One region of the Streptomyces sp. AF1A genome, then DNA from elsewhere that is predicted to be linked to it. Evidence: riboswitches for the same ligand, from Rfam matches in the RefSeq annotation. Region 1 holds a riboswitch; each other region holds the start of a gene.

Region 1 (5,394 bases):
GGGCTCATCATGCGGGGCCTGCGCACCCTGCCCGTGGAGTTCACCCCGGAGGCCGGAAAGGCCGCAGAACGGCAAACGTGAAGGGCGTTCAACTATGTGATCTTCACGTGATCTGCGCGGCATGAACTTGTGACAAGTGATCGTCTGCCTATACGTTCACCCATCAGTGTGGCGGCACACGTCGCCGCCACGCGGTTCTGCCGTCGCACGAAAGGCTTCCGCATGCTCTCCGGGAACGGTCGTCACCGTCGCCCCCGTCAGGCTCCGGCCCTCCTCGTCGCGGCCGGAGTGACCGGCTCCGCCATCGCGATCCCCCTCCTGGGCGCCGCGAGCGCCAACGCGGCCGACGGAACCACGTGGGACAAGGTGGCCGAGTGCGAGAGCGGCGGCATCTGGAGCGCGGACACCGGCAACGGCTACCACGGCGGCCTGCAGATATCCCAGGCCGACTGGGCCAAGTACGGCGGCACGCAGTACGCCCCGAGCGCCGACCGGGCCAGCCGCTCGCAGCAGATCGCCGTCGCCGAGAAGATCCTCGCCGACCAGGGCACCACTCCCTGGGCCACCTGCGCCCTGCTGTCCGGGCTGACCTCCAACACGGGTTCCGTGGACGTCGACACGGGCGTCGGCGGCTCCGGCCACGGCCACGATTCGGGCGACTCGTCCGGATCGAGCGACACCTCCGACTCGTCCGGCTTGTCGGATTCCCTGCCCTCGTCCGACGCCAACTCCGGCTCCGGCGACGGCTCGTCCTCCGACTCGACGGTCTCGGCGACCCCCGGCTCCGCCGGGGACGCGACGGCGGACCCGGGGACGGCCACCGGCTCCCCGGAGACCAAGACCCCCAAGTCGGACAAGTCGCCCTCTATCGACACCGGAGCCTCCCAGGGTGACACCGCCTCCCCCCCTGCCATCCCTCCGGTGGGCGAAGCGGACAATTCCCAGCAACCCGTCGCTTCTTGGAGCCTGGTGGACACCGGCTCCCTCGGCAGCGGCGGGCGTCACCGTGGCGGCAGTGCGGACGAAAGCGCGGCAAACGGACAGAACGCCACCTCGTCCGGCCGGCACGCCTCTCCGGGGGCCGGCGCCTACACCGTCCGCGAGGGCGACACCCTCGCCTCCATCGCCGACTCCCTTGACGTCGACGGCGGATGGCACGCCCTCTACTCCGCGAACAAGAAGGCCATCGGCGCCGACCCGAACCACATCAATGCCGGTCAGACCCTGAAAGTCGGTACGGAAACGGACGCGGACTAGCGGGAGTTGACGCCCCACTTCGCACCTGATGTCCGGTTCGGTGAAAGTGTGGGATGAGTCTCAGAAGCCCTGATCGCCTTTGAAATTCCGCCGACCGCCTGTCTACGGTCGATCCGCTCGTCCTCACGAGCCCCGGCAGCCGCAACGCCGAATCCTGCCAGCGGTTGCCCGGGAACAGTCGTCGCGTCATGCGCCGCAGGCAGGAGCGGGGGACCCAAGGTAGGTGCCGGTCCCGGCGGTTGACGCCGGACCGGCTCGGGGTGAAGCCGCGCCTCACGAGAGGGGCGCGGCCGGGCAACTCAACCGGCCCGAACCCGACAGCTCACCTCGCAGGCGTCGGTGAGGGGATCGATCCATGCTGTTCTCCGGCAAGGGCAAGCACCGTCGCCCGTCCAAGACCAACCGTGCCGTCGCGATCGCCGGTGTCACCGGTGCCGTGGTCGCCGCCCCGCTGATGGCGGCCGGCAACGCCTCCGCCGCCACCGCCTCGCAGTGGGACGCGGTCGCCCAGTGCGAGTCCGGCGGCAACTGGTCCATCAACACCGGCAACGGCTACTACGGCGGTCTGCAGTTCTCCGCCTCCACCTGGGCCGCGTACGGCGGCACCGCCTATGCCCCGCAGGCCAACCAGGCCACCAAGGCGCAGCAGATAGCCGTCGCCGAGAAGGTCCTCGCCTCGCAGGGCAAGGGCGCCTGGCCGGTCTGCGGCAAGGGCCTGACGAGCACCCCGTACAACGGCTCCGCGCCGACCGCCTCGAAGAGCACCACCACCCGCTCCGACCGGCAGGCCGCCACCCGCTCCACCACGCGTACGGCGCCGAAGGCGAGCAGGACCGTCACCACCCCGACCGGCACGAAGGTCAAGAAGGGCGACGGCGAGTACAAGGTTGTCAAGGGTGACACCCTCAGCTCCATCGCCGTGCGGCACCACGTCCGGGGCGGCTGGCAGAAGCTGTTCCAGCTGAACAAGGACATCGTGCGGGACGCCGACCTCATCTACCCGGGCCAGCAGCTGCACCTCAAGTAAGCCCGGCCCACCCCGTCGGCCGGCTCTCCGGCCGGCCCCCGTCCCCACGGACTCCCCGCCCCGGCGCGTGTTCCCCCGTACGCGCCGGGGCGGGGTCTTTTTGCGTGTCCTGTGCACCCACCCTTTGTTCCGCGAGTGAACAATAGGTACCGTCTGCGTGTCCCTTCCGTCCACGGGGCGGTCGGTCGGTGGCCGGCGCCCCTGGGACGGTTAGGCTCTAGTCGCAAGGCACAGCCGTAAGGCACACAGCCCCGCACTTTCAGCGTCACATCCAAGAAGGAGATGCTCGTGCCGTCCATCGACGTCGTCGTAGCCCGGGAAATCCTGGACTCCCGAGGCAACCCCACGGTCGAGGTCGAGGTCGGCCTCGACGACGGCAGCACCGGTCGTGCCGCCGTCCCGTCCGGCGCCTCCACCGGCGCCTTCGAGGCCATCGAGCTCCGTGACGGCGACCCCAACCGCTACCAGGGCAAGGGCGTCGAGAAGGCCGTCCTCGCGGTCATCGAGCAGATCGGCCCGGAGCTGGTCGGCTACGACGCCACCGAGCAGCGCCTGATCGACCAGGCCATGTTCGACCTGGACGCCACCGACAACAAGGGCTCCCTCGGCGCCAACGCCATCCTCGGCGTCTCCCTGGCCGTCGCGCACGCCGCCTCCGAGGCGTCCGACCTGCCGCTCTTCCGCTACCTGGGCGGTCCGAACGCGCACCTGCTGCCGGTGCCGATGATGAACATCCTGAACGGCGGCTCGCACGCCGACTCCAACGTGGACATCCAGGAGTTCATGATCGCCCCCATCGGCGCGGAGTCCTTCTCCGAGGCCCTGCGCTGGGGCACCGAGGTCTACCACACCCTGAAGAAGGTCCTGAAGAACAAGGGCCTGTCCACCGGCCTCGGCGACGAGGGCGGCTTCGCCCCGAACCTCGGCTCCAACCGCGAGGCCCTCGACCTCATCCTCGAAGCGATCAAGGAGGCCGGATACGCGCCCGGCGAGCAGATCGCCCTCGCGCTCGACGTCGCCGCGTCCGAGTTCTACAAGGACGGCACGTACCTCTTCGAGGGCAAGGAGCGCTCCGCCGCCGAGATGACGGAGTACTACGAGGAGCTCGTCGCGGCCTATCCGCTCGTCTCCATCGAGGACCCGCTGTTCGAGGACGACTGGGCCGGCTGGAAGGTCATCACCGACAAGCTCGGCGACAAGGTCCAGCTCGTCGGCGACGACCTGTTCGTCACCAACCCCGAGCGCCTGGCCCGCGGCATCGAGGAGGGCGCCGCCAACGCCCTGCTGGTGAAGGTCAACCAGATCGGCTCGCTCACCGAGACCCTGGACGCCGTCGAGCTGGCCCAGCGCAGCGGCTTCAAGTGCATGATGTCCCACCGCTCCGGCGAGACCGAGGACGTCACCATCGCCGACCTGGCCGTCGCCACCAACTGCGGCCAGATCAAGACCGGCGCCCCGGCCCGCTCCGAGCGCGTCGCCAAGTACAACCAGCTGCTCCGCATCGAGGAGATCCTCGACGACGCCGCGGTGTACGCGGGCCGCAGCGCGTTCCCGCGCTTCAAGGGCTGAGCCCTCCCGGGCCACGTCCCGCCAGTCCTCCGTACGTCCCCGTACCCGGTCCCGTACCGTGTCCGGGGACGTACGCACGTGTGAGGCAGACGGCACAAGGGGAGGCGGAGCACCAGATGGCCGTGAAGGACCGGGACCGTTTCTCCACCGCGACCAGGCTGCGGCTGCTCGGCGAACAGACCGCCGCCCGGGTCTACCGCTCCCAGACCAGACGGCAGGCCCGCCGGTCCCGGCTCACCGGCCGGGCGGCGCTGCTCGTCCTGGTGCTGTGCTCCCTGGTCGTCGCGCTCGCCTACCCGATGCGGCAGTACGTCTCCCAGCGCGCCCAGATCGCCGACCTCCAGCGGCAGCAGGAGCAGGCCCGCGCACGCGTCGAACAGCTGCGTGACCTCAAGGCGCGCTGGCAGGACGACGCCTACGCCGAGCAGCAGATCCGGCGGCGGCTGCACTACGTGATGCCCGGCGAGACCGGGTACGTGGTCGTCGACCCGGGCGCGGGCCGGCACTCCCGCGCCGACCTCGGGGCCGCCCACCGGCCCTGGTACACGAACGTCTGGGACGGGGTCGACAAGTCCGACGCCTCCGACCAGTGACCCACAGAAAGCCTGACGAAAAAGCAGTCATGGAAACCCCTCCGCCGCCCACTCCGCGCTCCGAGCCCACCGACGCGGACGTCGAGGCCTTCCAGCAGCAGCTCGGCCGCCCGCCGCGGGGCCTCAGGGCCATCGCGCACCGCTGTCCCTGCGGTCAGCCGGACGTCGTGGAGACGGCACCGCGCCTGCCCGACGGCACGCCCTTCCCGACGACGTACTACCTGACGTGCCCGCGCGCCGCTTCGGCGATCGGGACGCTGGAGGCGAACGGCGTCATGAAGGAGATGACGCAGCGGCTCCAGGACGACCCCGAGCTGGCCGCCGCCTACCGGGCCGCCCACGAGGACTACATCAGGCGCCGGGACGAGATCGAGGTCCTGGAGGGCTTCCCCAGCGCCGGCGGCATGCCGGACCGCGTCAAGTGCCTGCACGTCCTGGTCGCCCACTCGCTGGCCGCCGGCCCCGGCGTCAACCCGCTCGGCGACGAGGCGATCGCGATGCTGCCCGAGTGGTGGCGCAAGGGGCCGTGCGTGCAGCCGCTCAAGGCGCCCGACCCGGCGGACGAGCACCCCGGGGAGCAGGGCGCGGTCCTCGATCCGGCCGAGGCCCGCAGCGGGTTCTTCGCGGACCGGCCGCTGGTCGCGGAGGGCTTCTCCCGGGTCGCCGCCGTCGACTGCGGCACCAACTCCATCCGGCTGCTCGTCGCCGACGTCAACCCGGCCACCGGCGAGCTGCTGGAGCTGGACCGGCGCATGACGATCGTGCGGCTCGGCCAGGATGTGGACCGCACCGGCCGGCTCGCGCCCGAGGCGCTGGAGCGGACCTTCGCCGCGTGCCGGGAGTACGCCGGCGTGATCCGTGAACTCGGCGCTGCCACCGTGCGGTTCGTCGCCACCTCCGCCTCCCGCGACGCCGAGAACCGCGAGGAGTTCGTGCGTGGGGTCGTGG
Region 2 (5,394 bases), on a different contig from region 1:
GGGGCGGCCGTGGACCCGCTGCCGTGGCTGCGCAGCCACGGGCTCGATCCGACGTAGAGCCCGGGGGCCGCGCCCCCGGCTGCCCTACGCTTTCGCCACGCCCTCGGCGCGCTACAGCTTCTCCACCGGCGCGTACCGCAGCAGCAGCCGCTTCGGCTTGGCGTCGCCGAAGTCGATCGTCGCCTCCGCGTTCGCGCCCGTCCCCTTCACCGCGACGACCGTGCCGAGCCCGAACTGGTCGTGCGTGACCCGGTCCCCGACGGCCAGCGCGACAACCGGCTTCTCCGCGGTCCGCCGCGTGGCGAAACCGGACGCGCCCGAGGCCGACGAGCGCGAGCGGGTCGAGGACAGCGAGGCCGCGATCCCGGAGGCCGGGCCGGAGGACACCGGGGCCGTCGCCCCCGTCCGCTTCCAGTCCACGTGGGTGGCCGGAATCTCCTCCAGGAAGCGGGACGGCGGGTTGTACGACGGCTGCCCCCAGGCGCTGCGCATCGCCGACCGCGTGAGGTACAGCCGCTCCCGCGCGCGGGTGATGCCCACGTAGGCCAGGCGCCGCTCCTCCTCCAGCTCCTTGGTCTGGCCGAGGGCGCGCATGTGCGGGAAGACGCCGTCCTCCATGCCGGTCAGGAAGACGACCGGGAACTCCAGGCCCTTGGCGGTGTGCAGGGTCATCAGGGTGATGACGCCGTCGCCGTCCTCCTCGTCGGGGATCTGGTCGGAGTCGGCGACCAGGGCGACCTGCTCCAGGAAGTCGGCGAGCGTGGCGCTCTCGCCCTCGCCGCGCTCCTGCTCGAACTCCAGGGCCACGGCCGCGAGTTCCTGCAGGTTCTCGATGCGGGTCTCGTCCTGCGGGTCGGTCGAGGCCTGCAACTCGGCCAGGTAGCCGGTGCGTTCGAGTATGGCCTCCAGGACGGTGGCCGGTCCGGCGCCGGACTCCACGATGGTGCGCAGGTCCTCCATCAGCGTGTTGAACCGCTTGACCGCGTTGGCGGAGCGCGCGGCCATGCCGTACGCCTCGTCGACGCGCTTGAGCGCCTGCGGGAAGCTGATCTTCTCGCGCTGGGCGAGGGCGTCGATCATCGCCTCCGCCCGCTCGCCGATGCCCCGCTTGGGCACGTTGAGGATGCGGCGCAGCGGCACCGAGTCCTCGGGGTTGGCGAGGACCCGCAGGTAGGCCAGGACGTCCCGGACCTCCTTGCGCTCGTAGAAGCGGACGCCGCCGACGACCTTGTAGGGCAGGCCGACGCGGATGAAGACCTCTTCGAAGACACGGGACTGGGCGTTGGTGCGGTAGAACACGGCGACGTCGCCGGCCTTGGCCTCGCCCGCGTCGACCAGGCGGTCTATCTCGTCCGCGACGAACTGGGCCTCGTCGTGCTCGGTGTCCGCGACGTAGCCGGTGATCCGCGCGCCCTGGCCGGCGTTGGTCCACAGGTTCTTCGGGCGGCGCGACTCGTTGCGCTCGATGACCGCGTTGGCGGCGGACAGGATGGTCTGCGTGGAGCGGTAGTTCTGCTCCAGCAGGATCGTCGTCGCGTCCGGGTAGTCCTCCTCGAACTGGAGGATGTTGCGGATCGTCGCACCCCGGAAGGCGTAGATCGACTGGTCCGCGTCACCCACGACGCACAGCTCGGCGGGCGGGAGGTCGTGCTCGCCGGGCGGGGTGTCCCCGCCGTGTTCTCCGGTGCCGACGAGTTCCCGTACGAGCGCGTACTGGGCGTGGTTGGTGTCCTGGTACTCGTCGACCAGGACGTGCCGGAAACGGCGGCGGTAGTGCTCCGCGACGTCGGGGAAGGCGCGCAGCAGGTTGACCGTCGTCATGATCAGGTCGTCGAAGTCCAGCGCGTTGGCCTCGCGCAGCCGCGACTGGTAGAGCGCGTAGGCCTGGGCGAGGGTCTTCTCGAAGCCGTCGGCGGCCTGGGCGGCGAAGTCCTCCTCGTCGATCAGCTCGTTCTTCAGGTTGCTGATCTTGGCGCTGAAGGACTTCGGCGGGAAGCGTTTGGGGTCGAGGTCCAGGTCGCGACAGACCAGGGCCATCAGGCGCTTGCTGTCGGCGGCGTCGTAGATCGAGAAGCTGGAGGTGAAGCCGAGCTTCTTGCTCTCGCGGCGCAGGATGCGCACGCACGCGCTGTGGAAGGTCATCACCCACATCGCGTTCGCGCGCGGGCCGACGAGCTGCTCGACGCGCTCCTTCATCTCGCCCGCGGCCTTGTTGGTGAACGTGATCGCGAGGATCTGACCCGGATGCACGTTGCGCTCGGCGAGCAGATGGGCGATGCGGTGGGTGAGCACACGGGTCTTGCCGGACCCGGCGCCGGCCACGATGAGCAGCGGGGAGCCGGCGTGCACGACCGCGGCGCGCTGGTTCTCGTTCAGCCCCTCCAGCAGCGCCGCCGAGTCGATCGCCGGGCGCGGCGCGCCGTCGCGGTAGTACGCGTCCCGGTCCGGCGGCACGTCGAACTTCCCGCCGAACAGATCGTCCGGAATCGGCTCCGGAGCGTGATCGTCCTCGGGCGGAGGCGGGGGCTCCTCCTCGCGCCCGCGGGGGGGCTGGAGGTCCGCCAGGAAGCTGTCGTCAAAGAGGCTGCTCATCGCTCTCCGAGTCTAGGGCGCCCGACTGACAACCGGTCCCCGTCCCCGGAACACGGCCGGTTCACCGGAGAGGCCGTCTTCGCGCGGAGGCTGTCGTACTTCGCGCGGAGGGCGTCGTTCCACTCCTCACCCTGCGGAAGCGCCTGGTCACGTGCGCGTGAATCCGCCCTCAGGTCACGGAAATGTATCGGACATACCGCACACCAACCTTCACAGGAGACACACGAGTTGGCTAGGTTTCCGTCAGGCCGCGCGCTCCCTCTCCGGTGAACCTCGCCGGGTCGAGCGGCCTCCGCCGAGTCCGGTGCACCCGCACGGTGCCCGGAGCCGGGGACCCACCGATCCTGGGGTGAATCGGCCGACTCCCGCCCGGGACGACGCCGTAGGGCAACCCTTCCGAAGCATCCGCCCGAACCCGACAGCTAACCCGGTAGGCGGCACGTTGGAAGGAGTCGCCTCCCTTGGCGTCGCACCGCAAGCCGCGCCCCGCCGGGACCCAGGGCGCGGGCATCCGCACCCCCGCCCTCGCCACCGCCGCACTGACCTCGGTGGCCCTGCTCCCCCAGACCGCCGAGGCCGCCCCCGCCACCGGGCACGGCCGGCCCACCCTGGAGGAGATCGAGAAGAAGATCGACGATCTCTACCGCCGGGCGGAGTCGGCGACGGAGAAGGAGGCGGAGGAGACCGCGGGCAGGCAGCGCGGGCGGGCAGGTGTCCTCCGGGAGGAGGTCACCCGGCGCGCGGGCCGGCTCGGCAGACCGCGCGACGAGCCCGACGCGCTCCCGGAGGCCGCGCACGACTACTTCGACCCGAGCCGGGTGATGGACCGGCTCGCCTCCCGCGTGAAGAGCGCGGTCGAGCGCCAGCAGGCCACCAGGGGCCCGCGGACTGCCGTACGGGCCGCCCCGAACCGGGCCGCTGACGGTGCTGACGGTGTTTCCGGCCCTGCTCCGGCCCCGGCACCCGCCCGGGCTCCCCTGCCGTCGCAACGCCGGGCCGCCGCGGGGCCGCAGCCCCAGGCCGCGGCTGGGATGCGCCCCATGGCCACGACGGAGGCGCCGCTCCACGCCCCGCCCGCGGCACAGCCCACGATCCTGGCCGAGGCACAGCCCCACACGCCGGTCACGGCGCGGCTCATGGCCCCGGCCGAGGCACAGCCCCACACCCCAGCGACGGCGCGCATGGCCCCCGCCGAATCGGAACACCGCATCACGACCACGGCGCGCATGGCCCCCGCCGAGACGGAACACCGCATCCCGAGCGCGGTGCGCATGGCCCCGGTCGAGGCGGAACACCGCGCTCCGGGCTCGGCCGTGCACCGGATGCCGGCCGCGTCGCCCGTCGGGACGCGGGCCGAGTCGCCGTCCGACCCGAGGGCCGCGAAGGCCGCCGTCCAGAAAAAGCTCGCCACCGCGCGCGTGCTGCTGTCTCAGCTGACGGCGCCGGAGAAGCCACGCACCGCCGCCGTCCAGCGAAGCGGGCAGCGGGAGGCCGCGGCGATGGGTGCGGCGGTGAGTCCGGCGGCAGGCTCCTCGAGCGTCACCCGGGCCGAGAAGGCCGTCGCCTTCGCCCGCGCCCAGATCGGCAAGCCGTGCGTGTGGGGCGCCAGCGGCCCCGGCTCCTACGACTGCTCGGGCCTGACCCAGGCCGCGTGGAAGTCCGCCGGCGTCTCCCTGCCGCGCAGCACCTGCGACCAGGCCGGCGCCGGCAGTGCGGTCCCGCTGGCCGAGGCCCGCCCCGGCGATCTGATCTTCTTCCACGACGACCTCGGGCACGTCGGCCTCTGCACCGGCGACGGCATGATGATCCACGCCCCCGGCCCGGGCGCGTACGTCCGCGAGGAGTCCGTCCACCACGGCGGCGACTCGGTCGTCCGCAGCGTGGTGCGGCCGGCCTGAGCGAGCGGGCGCCGCCCGGGGTCTCTCCCGGGATGCGGGTGTTTTTCGCCCCCACGCGCGCGTGCCCCGCGCCCCGGGCTCCGTGCCACTGCCTAGCATCGGGCGCATGCCCGGCATCCCAGGTCTGCGTGCGTGGTGGGCGGACCGGCCACCGGCCGCCGGTGCCGCCGTGATGGCGACCGGCATCGTGTCGGTCAGCCTGCATCTGGCGGGCTACGAGACGGTCTCCCGGGCGGCGCTGGCACTGACGGTGGTCGGCTGGATCGCGCTGGGCGCCGACTTCGTGCTGCGTCTGGCCGTCGACCGGCGGCGCTGGGTGGACGATGCCCGGAGCCCCGGGTCGCTCACCGCCGTCGCCGCGACCGCCGTCCTGGGCACGAGGCTGTCGGCGCTCGGACAGCAGACCCTGGCCGAGGCGCTGCTGGCGCTCGCGGCGCTGCTCTGGCCGGTGCTGCTCCTGCTCGTCGTACGGCACTGGGGGCGGCGCATGCCCGGCGCGGTGTTCCTGGGTTGTGTGGCCACACAGGGGCCGGCCGTACTGGCGGCCACGCTGGCCGCGGCCACGCGCACACCGTGGCTCGCGCACACGGCCCTCGTGGTGTTCTGGCTGGGTCTGGTGCTCTACGCCGTCGCGCTGGCCCGCTTCGACGCGCGACAGGTGCTGGTGGGCGCCGGGGACCACTGGATCGCGGGCGGGGCGCTCGCCATCTCGGCGCTGGCCGGCGCCAGACTGCTCGTGGCCGGGGATGCCGGCATGTACCTCTGGGACGGCGACGACCGTCACGTGCTGCGCGTCGTGACGGTCGCGCTGCTCGTCCTGGACCTGGCCTGGTGTCTGGTCCTGCTGGCCGCCGAGGTCGCACGGCCGCGGCTCGGCTACGACCTGCGCCGGTGGTCGATGGTC
Region 3 (5,394 bases), on a different contig from region 1:
CTGGTCGCCGAGGGCCTGGAAGAGCTGCCCGAGACCGTCTGACGCTCTGTGAGCGGAAGCCGGAAGCCGCGTCGCCCGTACCGGGTGGCGCGGCTTTCGCGTTCTCGCGGCCGGCGGGCCGAATTCGGCGCGGGCGCCCCGCGGCGACGTCGGCCGCCGGCCACCCGCACCATTACCGGCCCATAATTCCCCGGCACCGGGAAAACGGGCAGCGGGAAATACACGGCCGCCGAATATCCCCTCTTGTATACGGCGCCCTTGTTAATGCCGCACGCCCGGCGTGTTTACGGCATGTTGCGAAGTCCTCACGCGCTCCGCGGCGCCGGGAAGGCGAAGGCGGTGCGCGGCGGTCGCGCGCTCGGTGTGCACCGCCGTCACCGCACGCGCGCGCTCGCCGTCCCCGCGCGCCACGGCGTCCACGATCGCGCCGTGCTCCGCCCAGCACTCCACCGGATTCGGCGGCGCCTGCACCGTGTACATCCAGGCGATCTTGTGGCGCAGCTGGGTGAGCATCGAGGTCAGTGAGGGGCTGCCGGAGGCCTGGGCCAGCGTCTCGTGGAACCAGCCGCCCAGCGAGCGCAGGTCCTCGCTGTTCCCCCTTCTGGCCCGCTCCTGACCCAGCCGGACCAGGCCGCGCAGCACCTTCAGATGCGCCTCCGTGCGCCGCTGCGCGGCCCGGGCGGCCCCGAGCGGCTCCAAGAGCATGCGCATGTCCAGCACATCGGCGGCCTCCTGCTCGGTCGGCTCGGCCACGCACGCGCCCGCGTGCCGGCGAGTCACCACGAACCCCTCCGCCTCCAGGGTGCGCAGGGCCTCGCGCACGGGGACACGCGAGACGCCGTAGCGGCGGGCCAGGACTTCCTCGGTGAGGCGGCCGCCGCGCTCGTGGATCCCGGTGACGATGTCGTCCCGGATCGCCGTGCACACCGAGTGCGCCGGAATACGCATGCCCGACCTCCGTCTTCATCCCGGTGAAACGCCGACGATGGACGCGTGTACCGTGACTCTGTTCCAGTGCGCCTGAATTTCCGATGCCAGTCCGTAATCCATGGATATTTTTTGGACAGCGTTCCGGTGGGCACCGTGAAAAAACGGCGAAAGCCCCGGCTCGGTGGGCCGGGGCTTCGCCGTGTGTACGGGCGTCCGCTCGGTCAGACGGTCACGCCGTGCTTGCGGAGGTAGGCGACGGGGTCGACGTCGGAGCCGTAGTCGGGGGTGGTGCGGGCCTCGAAGTGCAGGTGCGGGCCGGTGACGTTGCCGGTCGCGCCGGACAGGCCGATCTGCTGGCCGGGCGTGACCCGCTGGCCCACGGTGACGCCGATGGACGACAGGTGGCCGTACTGGGTGTACATGCCGTCGGCCATGCGGATCACGATCTGGTTGCCGTACGCGCCGCCCCACCCGGTGGAGACGACGGTGCCGGTGCCGACCGCGTGCACGGAGGTGCCGCTCACGGCGTGGAAGTCGATGCCCGTGTGGTGGCCGGAGGACCACAGCGAACTGCTCGCTTCGTAGCCCGTGGAGACGTAGGAGTGCGCGATCGGGGCGACGAAGGCGTTCAGCCGCCTGCGCTCGGCCTCGCGGGCGGCGCGGGCCTCGGCCTCGCGCGCCTGCTTGGCCCGCAGGGCCGCGGCCGCCTCGGCCGCCTTCTGGTCGGCGGCGCGCTGCTGGGCGGCGGCCTGCGCGTCGATGTGCGCGGCGACGTCGTCGCTGACGGTGAGGACCGGGGTCAGTCCGGTCTGCTCCGCGGTGTTCTCGGCGGCGAGTGCCGGGGAGGCCGCGAGGGTGCCGATGACACCGGTGGTCGTGAGGGCCGCGATGCCGGCCGCCTGCGCGGTGCCGCGCTTGACCCGGCCGGGCTTGCGGTGCTTCCCGGTGGCGCACATGAACGCCATGTAGTGGCTGGTCCTTTCCTTCCCTCTCGCCTACCGGGTTAGCTGACGGGTTCGGAGCAGGAAGGTCTCCTACGGGAGCCCTCGCTCGCACGCGGGCGCCCGATTCACCCCAGGGACGGTGGGTCCCCGGCTCCCCTGGCTCGCGCCGTACGGGGACTCGGCGATGACTGTCCGCTGCCGCGGATGCGGCGTACTGCCTGACGAACAGCCCGGACGACGCTAAGGGGGCCCGCCTGCGATCCTCAAACCGATCCGGGCTTTTGTAGCGCATCCCACAGGGCAGACAGGCAACCTCCGTCCCAAATCGGGCACGGGGGAAGAGAGTGGAACAACCAGGGGGCCCTGACGGTCCGTCGACCGTCAGGGCCCCACGCGCGCGCGTGCGACCTGCGTGGGCGTCGGGCGACACGTTCACGCTGTCGTCACGGCCCCACGCGCGCGTGCGGCTACTCGCTGAGGCGGAGCCGGCCTGGGCCGACAGGACGCCGGCCCCACGCGCGCGTGCGGCTACTCGGCCGCCACCACGGTCACCTCGCCGATGCCGAGCGCCTCGACCGGCGCCTTGATCCGGGAGGCGTCCCCGACGAGGACGGTCACCAGGCGGTCCACCGGGAAGGCGTTCACGACCGCGGCCGTGGCCTCCACCGTGCCCGTCGCGGCCAGCTGCCGGTACAGCGTCGCCTGGAAGTCGTCGGGCAGGTGCTGCTCGACCTGGTCGGCCAGGGTGCTCGCGACGGCCGCCGCGGTCTCGTACTTCAGCGGCGCCACGCCCACCAGGTTCTGCACGGCGACGTCCCGCTCGGCGTCGGTCAGGCCCTCCGCCGCGAGGGTGCGCAGCACCTTCCACAGGTCGTCCAGCGCCGGGCCCGTGTTGGGGGTGTCCACGGAGCCGCTGATGGCGAGCATCGCGGCACCCGAGCCGTCCGGCGCGGAGCGCAGGACCTGCCCGAACGCGCGCACCCCGTAGGTGTAGCCCTTCTCCTCGCGCAGGACGCGGTCCAGGCGGGAGGTGAGGGTGCCGCCGAGGCAGTAGGTACCGAGCACCTGGGCGGGCCACACCCGGTCGTGCCGGTCCGGTCCGATCCGGCCGATGAGCAGCTGCGTCTGCACCGCGCCGGGCCGGTCCACGATGACCACGCGTCCGGTGTCGTCGGCGCTCACCGGCGGCACCGGGCGCGGCTCGCCCGGCCTGCCGGTCCAGGCGCCCAGGGTGTCGCCGAGCAGCGCGTCGAGGTCGACGCCGGTGAGGTCGCCCACCACGACCGCGGTGGCCGTGGCCGGGCGCACGTGCCGGTCGTAGAAGGCGCGTACGGCGGCGGCGTCGATCTTCTCGACGGTCTCCTCGGTGCCCTGGCGCGGGCGGGACATGCGCGAGGACGCCGGGAACAGCTCCTTGGAGAGTTCCTTGGCGGCCCGGCGGGAGGGGTTGGCCAGCTCGTGCGGGATCTCGTCCAGGCGGTTGCGCACCAGCCGCTCGATCTCGCTCTCGGCGAAGGCGGGCGCCCGCAGCGCGTCGGCGACCAGGCCGAGCCCCTTGGCCAGCCGAGAGGCCGGCACCTCGAGGCTGAGCCGGACGCCGGGGTGGTCGGCGTGCGAGTCCAGGGTGGCGCCGGCGCGCTCCAGCTCGGCGGCGAACTCCTCGGCGGAGTGCTTGTCGGTGCCCTCGGAGAAGGCCCGCGCCATGATCGTGGCGACGCCGTCCAGGCCCGCCGGCTCGGCGTCCAGGGGGGCGTCGAGCAGCACCTCGACGGCGACGACCTGCTGGCCGGGGCGGTGGCAGCGCAGCACGGTCAGGCCGTTGTCGAGCGCGGTGCGCTCGGGCGCCGGGAAGGCCCACGGCCGGGCCTCGCCGGCCTGCGGCCGCGGGTGGAAGTCCATGGTGGCGAGCTCGGTCACTTGGCCGTCTCCTCGTTGTCGTTGCCGGCCTCCACGGTCGCTTCCGTCTCCGGGTCCTCGGGCACGTCGGCGTCCGGGGCGGCCTCCGGGGACTTCGGCTCGTAGACCAGGACCGCGCGGTTGTCGGGGCGCAGGCGCGCCTGGGCGACCTCCTGCACCTCCTCGGGGGTCACCTGCAGAACGCGCTGGACGGCGGTGAGGGCGAGCTGGGGATCGCCGAACAGGACGGCGTACCGGCACAGTTCGTCGGCACGGCCGGCGACCGTGCCCAGCCGGTCCAGCCACTCGCGCTCCAACTGGGCCTGGGCGCGCTCCATTTCCTCCGGCGTGGGGCCCCGCTCGGCGAACCGGGCCAGCTCCTCGTCGATGGCGGCCTCGATGACCGGCACCTCCACGTCACCGGAGGTCTTCACGTCCAGCCAGCCCATCGAGGGCGCGCCGGCCAGACGCAGCAGGCCGAAGCCGGCCGCCACGGCCGTACGGTCGCGGCGCACCAGCCGGTTGTACAGGCGGGAGGACTCGCCGCCGCCGAGGATGGTCAGGGCGACGTCGGCCGCGTCGCACGCGCGCGTGCCGTCGTGCGGGAGCCGGTAGGCGGCCATCAGGGCGCGCGCCGGGACCTCCTCGACGACGACCTCGCGCAGCTGCTCGCCGATGACCTCCGGCAGCGAGCCGTCGCGGGGCGCGGGCTTGCCGTCGTGGGACGGGATGGACCCGAAGTACTTCTCGACCCAGGCGAGGGTCTGCACCGGGTCGATGTCGCCCACCACGGACAGCACCGCGTTGTTCGGCGCGTAGTAGGTGCGGAAGAACTGGCGTGCGTCCTCCAGGGTGGCCGCGTCCAGATCCGCCATCGAACCGATCGGCGTGTGGTGGTAGGGGTGGCCCTCCGGGTAGCTGAGGGCGGTCAGCTTCTCGAAGGCGGTGCCGTAGGGGACGTTGTCGTAGCGCTGGCGGCGCTCGTTCTTGACGACGTCCCGCTGGTTCTCCATGGACTCGTCGTCCAGGGCGGCCAGCAGGGAGCCCATGCGGTCGGCCTCCAGCCAGAGCGCCAGCTCCAGCTGGTGGGCGGGCATGGTCTCGAAGTAGTTGGTGCGCTCGAAGCTGGTGGTGCCGTTGAGCGAGCCGCCGGCGCCCTGCACCAGCTCGAAGTGGCCGTTGCCCTGCACCTGCGCCGAGCCCTGGAACATCAGGTGCTCGAAGAGGTGGGCCAGGCCGGTACGCCCCTTGACCTCGTGGCGGGAGCCGACGTCGTACCAGAGGCAGACCGCCGCCACCGGGGTCAGGTGGTCCTCGGAGAGCACCACGCGCAGACCGTTGGCCAGGCGGTGCTCGGTCGCTGTCAGGCCCCCGGAGCCTGCCTCGGCTGTGGTCGTGTGACCCATGGGCATGTACGTCCCTTCGCGAGCGGAGGCGGTTGTGCACACCGCGGTTTTCCTGCCGTTCCTGCCACTGTATGCAACGTGTGCCGGGCCCCGGCGGTGTTCCCGCTGGACGTACGCCCACAGCGGATCGCGTAGCCTGCGTCGCACCCGGCACCGCCGGCCCCCGGGTGCCGTGCGGGGCCGCTGGGACCGGGTCGCGGCCCGGGTTGTCAGTGCCC
Region 4 (5,394 bases), on a different contig from region 1:
AGCCCCAGACGTCCTTGCCGTTGTGGATGAGGCTGTACTCGGCGCCCTGCTCCAGCAGCGACAGCTTCTGCCGGTCCGGGCCGTCGGCGGCGACGCGCAGGGTGTGCGTGCCGGAGACCAGCTCGGTGAGCTTGGCCCGCGGGTCGGCCGAGGAGCCGTGGCCGGAGCCCTTGGCCGCGCCCGAGGCGATGCCGCTCTCCAGGCCGCCGAGGTCGGGCAGGCCGAGGTCGGTGCTGATCTTCACGGTGCCGGACATCTGCTGCACGTCCGACTTGGCGATCTTGTCGATGAGCTGCTGAGCGGTGATCCTGGGCAGGTCGGGGTCACCGGAGTCGGCGAGGGCCGGGACGAGCCCGATCGTGGCCGCCGCCACCCCCACCACCGCGACCGGGACGGCGTACCGCGCGACCTTGCGTCGGCCGGAGTGCGGCTCCTCTTCGCGCGCGGCGCCCGCTGCGTCGTCGGATTCGTACGGTGCCATGTGTGCCTTACCTCCGTCGTCGGCGGCGGCTGTCCTCACGCTGGTCCCCCTGAGCCGCCATTCTCACCCGAATCGGTGAGGAGTGGTGATTTCCGTGGTTTCCATCTCACCAAATCAGCCATGAGGAATCGTCAGACCTCGGAGCCAACTCCGTGTACGCCTGCGGTATGACACGTAGGGGCGGGGACGTGCCCGACCCGTAGGGGTCGTACGCGTCGTACGACCGTACGACGGGCCACGCGCGGCCGTCATCCGGAGTGCACCCGATCACCGTCCGGAGCGCACGCGCGCGCCACCCGGAGCGCGTTCGGGCGGCCCGTACGCTTCGACGGCCGCCCGCGCCGGAGGCCCTCCGCTTCGGGGGCCGTCCGCTTCGGCGGTCAGCCGGCGCGGTGGACCACCGCGTCGCACAGCTCGATCAGCGCCGCCTTGGCGTCGCACTCCCTCAGCGGCACCAGCGCCGACCGCGCCTCCTCGGCGTACCGGATGGTGTCGCGCCGGGCCTGCTCCAGCGCGGGGTGCGCGCGCAGCGCGGCCAGCGCCTCGGCGTGCCGGGCGTCGTCGCTGAGGTCGGAGTCGAGCAGCTCGCACAGGGCGATGTCCTCGGACAGCCCCATCCGGGCCGCCCGCTCGCGCAGCCGGAGCACGGGCAGGGTCGCGATGCCCTCACGCAGGTCGGTGCCCGGGGTCTTGCCGGACTCGTGGGAGTCGGAGGCGATGTCCAGGACGTCGTCGGCGAGCTGGAAGGCCACCCCGAGGCGCTCGCCGTACTGGGTGAGCACATCCACGACCGTCTCGTCGGCGCCGGACATCATCGCGCCGAACCGGCAGGACACCGCCACCAGCGAGCCCGTCTTGCCGCCCAGCACGTCCAGGTAGTGCTCGACCGGGTCGCGGCCGTCCGTGGGGCCGGCCGTCTCCAGGATCTGTCCGGTGACCAGCCGTTCGAAGGCGAGGGCCTGCACCCGGACCGCCTCGGGGCCGAGGTCGGCGAGGATCTGCGAGGCGCGGGCGAAGAGGAAGTCGCCGGTGAGGACCGCGACGGAGTTGCCCCAGCGGGTGTTGGCGCTGTCCACGCCGCGCCGCACGGCCGCCTCGTCCATGACGTCGTCGTGGTACAGCGTGGCGAGATGCGTCAGCTCCACGACCACGGCCGACGGCACCACGCCCGGCGCGTAGGGGTCGCCGAACTGCGCCGCGAGCATCACGAGCAGCGGCCGGAACCGCTTCCCGCCGGCCCGCACGAGGTGCTGCGCGGCCTCCGTGATGAACGGGACCTCGCTCTTGGTGGCCTCGAGCAAGCCTTCCTCGACAGCCGCCAATCCGGCCTGGACATCGGCTTCCAGAGCCTGGTCCCGCACGCTCAGCCCGAACGGCCCGACGACGGTCACGAGGGGTCTCCTGTCTGCTGGTGTCTGCTGTCGATTACACGGCTTGTCGATAGGTCGCTGCCATCACTCAAGTCAGCGTATCCGGTCCTCTTTCGATCACCGATAGCGCCCACGGGTCCAGCCCGGGCGGTTTCGGAGCACGACCGACATGGATCTGATCAGATGATAGGAAAGGACATTTATTGACTTACTGGGACATAAGAGCTTCGCCGTGAATCGGCCGGAGGGGGTCGACCCCACACCCAGGACGGACCCACCCTGGCGTGCACCCGGGTGGCTCCACCTCCCTCCGCACTCCCGGCCCCCGCCCCGAGAACGACTGGCGCGACGTCAGAGGTTCCACGCCCCTCCACCTCCCGGGCCGCACCCGCGAATCACCCATGTCCGACATGATGCTATTTGCTATTCCGTGAAATGGGTCACGTCACCCATCGGTGCCCCCGGTCGCCCGATCACCCGTTCTCCCTTTGCGCATCGGCGAGTTGAAGGTTGGCAACCGCAAAGGATCAAGTACCCCATACGACTCCGTTCAAGGTCAAATAGGACGTTGTGTGACGCGGGCACTTGTTCCCGACATGTGCTGTCGCATACGTTCCCGACCCGTCGGGCGGAACGCCGAATCCTGCCGCCGCCCGCACGACCCATCGACGAACTCATTCGTACGGCAGGAGCGGGGGATCCAGGTAAGTCGCCGGACCGGACGGCACGCGTCGCACCGGAACGGCTAGGGGTGAAGCCGTGCCTCTCCAGGGCACGGCCGGGCACCTCCCCGCCCGAACCCGACAGCTCACCTCGTAGGCGACGGAGAGGAACACCCCCATGCCTGCTGCCGCCAAGCACCGCCGCCCCCGCAACAACCGCCTCGCCCGCACGCTCGCCGCCGTCGGAGCCGGCGCCGGCGTCCTCGCTCTGCCGATCATCGGAGCGACCACCGCCTCGGCGGCCCCGGCCACCGCCCCCGCCGCCACGACCCCGACGGTCTCCACCACCCCCGCCGGGTACCCGAACAACCTCGACGGCTGGATCCGCGAGTCGCTCGCGATCATGGCCGAGAAGGGCATCCCGGGCAGCTACAACGGCATCTACCGCAACATCATGCGGGAGTCCTCCGGCAACCCGAACGCCATCAACCTGTGGGACTCCAACGCGGCCAAGGGCATCCCGTCCAAGGGCCTGCTCCAGGTCATCGACCCGACCTTCAACGCGTACCACGTGGCCGGAACGTCGTACAACATCTACGACCCGGTCGCGAACATCACGGCCGCCTGCAACTACGCGGCGCACCGCTACGGGTCGATCGACAACGTGTTCGGCGCCTACTGATCGGCGCATCCGGCAGGCGCTACTGATATCCCGGTCAGTCGGTCGGGAACAGTCTTTCGAGGACGACGGCGACGCCGTCGTCCTCGTTCGACGTGGTGACCTCATGCGCGACCGCCTTGAGTTCGGCATGGGCGTTGGCCATGGCGACCCCGTAACCGGCCCAGTCGAACATCGGGATGTCGTTGGGCATGTCCCCGAACGCCAGCGCGCGTTCGGCTGCGATCCCCAGCCGCTGTGCCGCCAGCGCCAGTCCCGTCGCCTTGGTCACCCCGCACGGCTGGAGTTCCACGGTCCCCGGACCCGACATGGTGACCGTCGCCAGCGAACCCACCACCGACCGCGCGATGGCCGCCAACTCGTCGTCCGGCACGGTGGCATGGCGCAGCAGTACCTTGCTGATGGGCGCGCACCACAGGTCGTCGCGCCGACCCACCCGGACCGCGGGCAGGGTCGGGTGGGGCATCAGATAGCCGGGCTCGATGAGCGTGAGCCCGTCCACGCCGTCCTGGTCGACGGCCGCGTACACCTGCCCCACCTCGGCCTCGATCTTGCCGAGCGCGGTCTCGGCCAGTTCCCGGTCCAGCCGGACCGACCACAGCAGGCGATCGGCTCCCGCGTCGTACACCTGTGCGCCCTGCCCGCACACCGCGAGCCCCCTGCAGCCGAGGTCCGCCAGCAGGGGCCGCACCCGGGGGGCCGGGCGGCCGGTCACCACCAGATGCCGGGCACCGGCCCGCACCGCCCGAGCGAGCGCGGCGCGCGACCGGTCGGAGACCGTGTCGTCGCCGCGCAGCAGCGTTCCGTCCAGGTCAGTGGCGATCAGTGCATACGCGGGGGAGGGTGCCATGATCAGAGAATACGGACACCGCGCCCCACCGACTCACCACCCACTGCCCGCACTTGTCTGTCCCTGGCCCCAAGTTCCGTCTTTTCAGCCCCTGATGGCGACCGACGTCAGCCGTGGACCGCGGCCGGATGCTTCAGGAGGCGCGGGGAGGCGAACCCCGTGCCGGCGCCCGTGTCCCCGAAGGGCGCTGAGCCGGAAGGGCCACCTCCTGCGAGACTCATTCGGACATTGCGGACTCTTGGGGCATCGTTCGGCAACCCCGGAGGGGTGCCCCGGCGTCCTTTTCACACCGCTCTCGACTTCACACCGCTCTCGACGCACTCCCGCAGCCCTGGCCGGGGCACGTCCCACGTCGCGCCCCGGCACACTGCCCAAGACACGCATCTCAGCCGTAACGTGTGGCGCGACCACATGAAACGCAGCGCCATGCACGGCCCGGATGAGAGTGAGGCAGCACCCCCATGCCCCCCTTCGACGTCCCCGAGGGCGACCCCTTCGGCCCGCACAACCTTCCCTATGGCGTGTTCTCGCCCGCCGGCAGCACGGAGCGGAGGGTCGGCGTCCGGCTCGGGGACCACGTCCTCGACGTGGGCGCGGCGGCCGCCGCGCTCGGCTCGCCGTACCACTCGCTGCTCGCGCACCGCACCCTCAACCCGTTGCTGGCGGCCGGCCGCACCGCGTGGTCCGAGGTGCGGCGCGCCATCACCGCCTGGGCCACCGACCCCACGCACCGCGACGCGGTCGAACCGCTCTTCCACCCCCTGTCCGAGGTGACCCTGCACCTGCCCTTCGAGGTGGCGGACTACGTCGACTTCTACGCCTCGGAGAACCACGCCCGCAACGTCGGCCGGATCTTCCGCCCGGACGCCGAGGACTCGCTCACCCCCAACTGGAAGCACCTGCCGATCGGTTACCACGGCCGTTCCGGCACGGTGATCGTCTCCGGCACGGACGTCGTACGCCCGTCCGGACAGCGCAAGGGCCCCGGCGACCTCGCGCCCGTCTTCGGCCCGTCGATCCGGCTGGACATCGAGGCCGAGGTCGGCTTCGTCGTGGGCGTGCCGTCCGAGCTGGGCAGGCCGGTCGCCCTCGGCGACTTCAGCGAGCACGTCTTCGGGCTGTGCCTGCTCAACGACTGGTCCGCGCGGGACATCCAGGCCTGGGAGTACGTGCCGCTCGGCCCCTTCCTCGGCAAGTCCTTCGCGACCTCGGTGTCGGCGTGGATCACTCCGCTGGAGGCGCTGGAGCACGCGCGCGTGGCGCCGCCGGAGCGCACCCACCCGCTGCTGCCGTACCTGGACGACTCGGCGCCGGGGGTCGAGCCCGGCGGTTACGACCTGCGGATCTCTGTC

What was found. Region 1 has a riboswitch for cyclic di-AMP ahead of ACLU3S_RS11535 (transglycosylase family protein). Riboswitches for the same ligand answer to the same signal wherever they lie in the genome.
Region 2: it holds a riboswitch for cyclic di-AMP, as region 1 does, so the genes downstream of both, ACLU3S_RS20610 (NlpC/P60 family protein) here and ACLU3S_RS11535 (transglycosylase family protein) in region 1, are expected to answer to the same signal.
Region 3: it holds a riboswitch for cyclic di-AMP, as region 1 does, so the genes downstream of both, ACLU3S_RS19285 (M23 family metallopeptidase) here and ACLU3S_RS11535 (transglycosylase family protein) in region 1, are expected to answer to the same signal.
Region 4: it holds a riboswitch for cyclic di-AMP, as region 1 does, so the genes downstream of both, ACLU3S_RS12060 (transglycosylase SLT domain-containing protein) here and ACLU3S_RS11535 (transglycosylase family protein) in region 1, are expected to answer to the same signal.

The regions. Positions count from the first base shown of each region.
Region 1 is NZ_JBLEBI010000027.1:12,077-17,470, forward strand. It holds gene ACLU3S_RS11525 (cytochrome P450 family protein) at 1-81, shown strand, start outside; gene ACLU3S_RS11530 (transglycosylase family protein) at 223-1,257, shown strand; cyclic di-AMP (ydaO/yuaA leader) riboswitch at 1,439-1,608, shown strand; gene ACLU3S_RS11535 (transglycosylase family protein) at 1,613-2,284, shown strand; gene eno (phosphopyruvate hydratase) at 2,567-3,853, shown strand; gene ACLU3S_RS11545 (FtsB family cell division protein) at 3,970-4,446, shown strand; partial or broken gene ACLU3S_RS11550 (DUF501 domain-containing protein) at 4,476-4,925, shown strand; gene ACLU3S_RS11555 (exopolyphosphatase) at 5,082-5,394, shown strand, end outside.
Region 2 is NZ_JBLEBI010000075.1:19,903-25,296, reverse strand. It holds gene ACLU3S_RS20620 (M23 family metallopeptidase) at 1-57, shown strand, start outside; gene pcrA (DNA helicase PcrA) at 112-2,592, opposite strand; cyclic di-AMP (ydaO/yuaA leader) riboswitch at 2,876-3,046, shown strand; gene ACLU3S_RS20610 (NlpC/P60 family protein) at 3,054-4,490, shown strand; gene ACLU3S_RS20605 (tellurite resistance/C4-dicarboxylate transporter family protein) at 4,597-5,394, shown strand, end outside.
Region 3 is NZ_JBLEBI010000066.1:25,033-30,426, reverse strand. It holds gene ACLU3S_RS19295 (HPr family phosphocarrier protein) at 1-42, shown strand, start outside; gene ACLU3S_RS19290 (GntR family transcriptional regulator) at 262-948, opposite strand; gene ACLU3S_RS19285 (M23 family metallopeptidase) at 1,152-1,895, opposite strand; cyclic di-AMP (ydaO/yuaA leader) riboswitch at 1,908-2,068, opposite strand; gene ACLU3S_RS19280 (M16 family metallopeptidase) at 2,403-3,791, opposite strand; gene ACLU3S_RS19275 (M16 family metallopeptidase) at 3,788-5,182, opposite strand.
Region 4 is NZ_JBLEBI010000029.1:14,296-19,689, forward strand. It holds gene ACLU3S_RS12050 (LolA family protein) at 1-481, opposite strand, end outside; gene ACLU3S_RS12055 (polyprenyl synthetase family protein) at 862-1,872, opposite strand; cyclic di-AMP (ydaO/yuaA leader) riboswitch at 2,508-2,686, shown strand; gene ACLU3S_RS12060 (transglycosylase SLT domain-containing protein) at 2,692-3,195, shown strand; gene ACLU3S_RS12065 (HAD family hydrolase) at 3,230-4,042, opposite strand; gene fahA (fumarylacetoacetase) at 4,504-5,394, shown strand, end outside.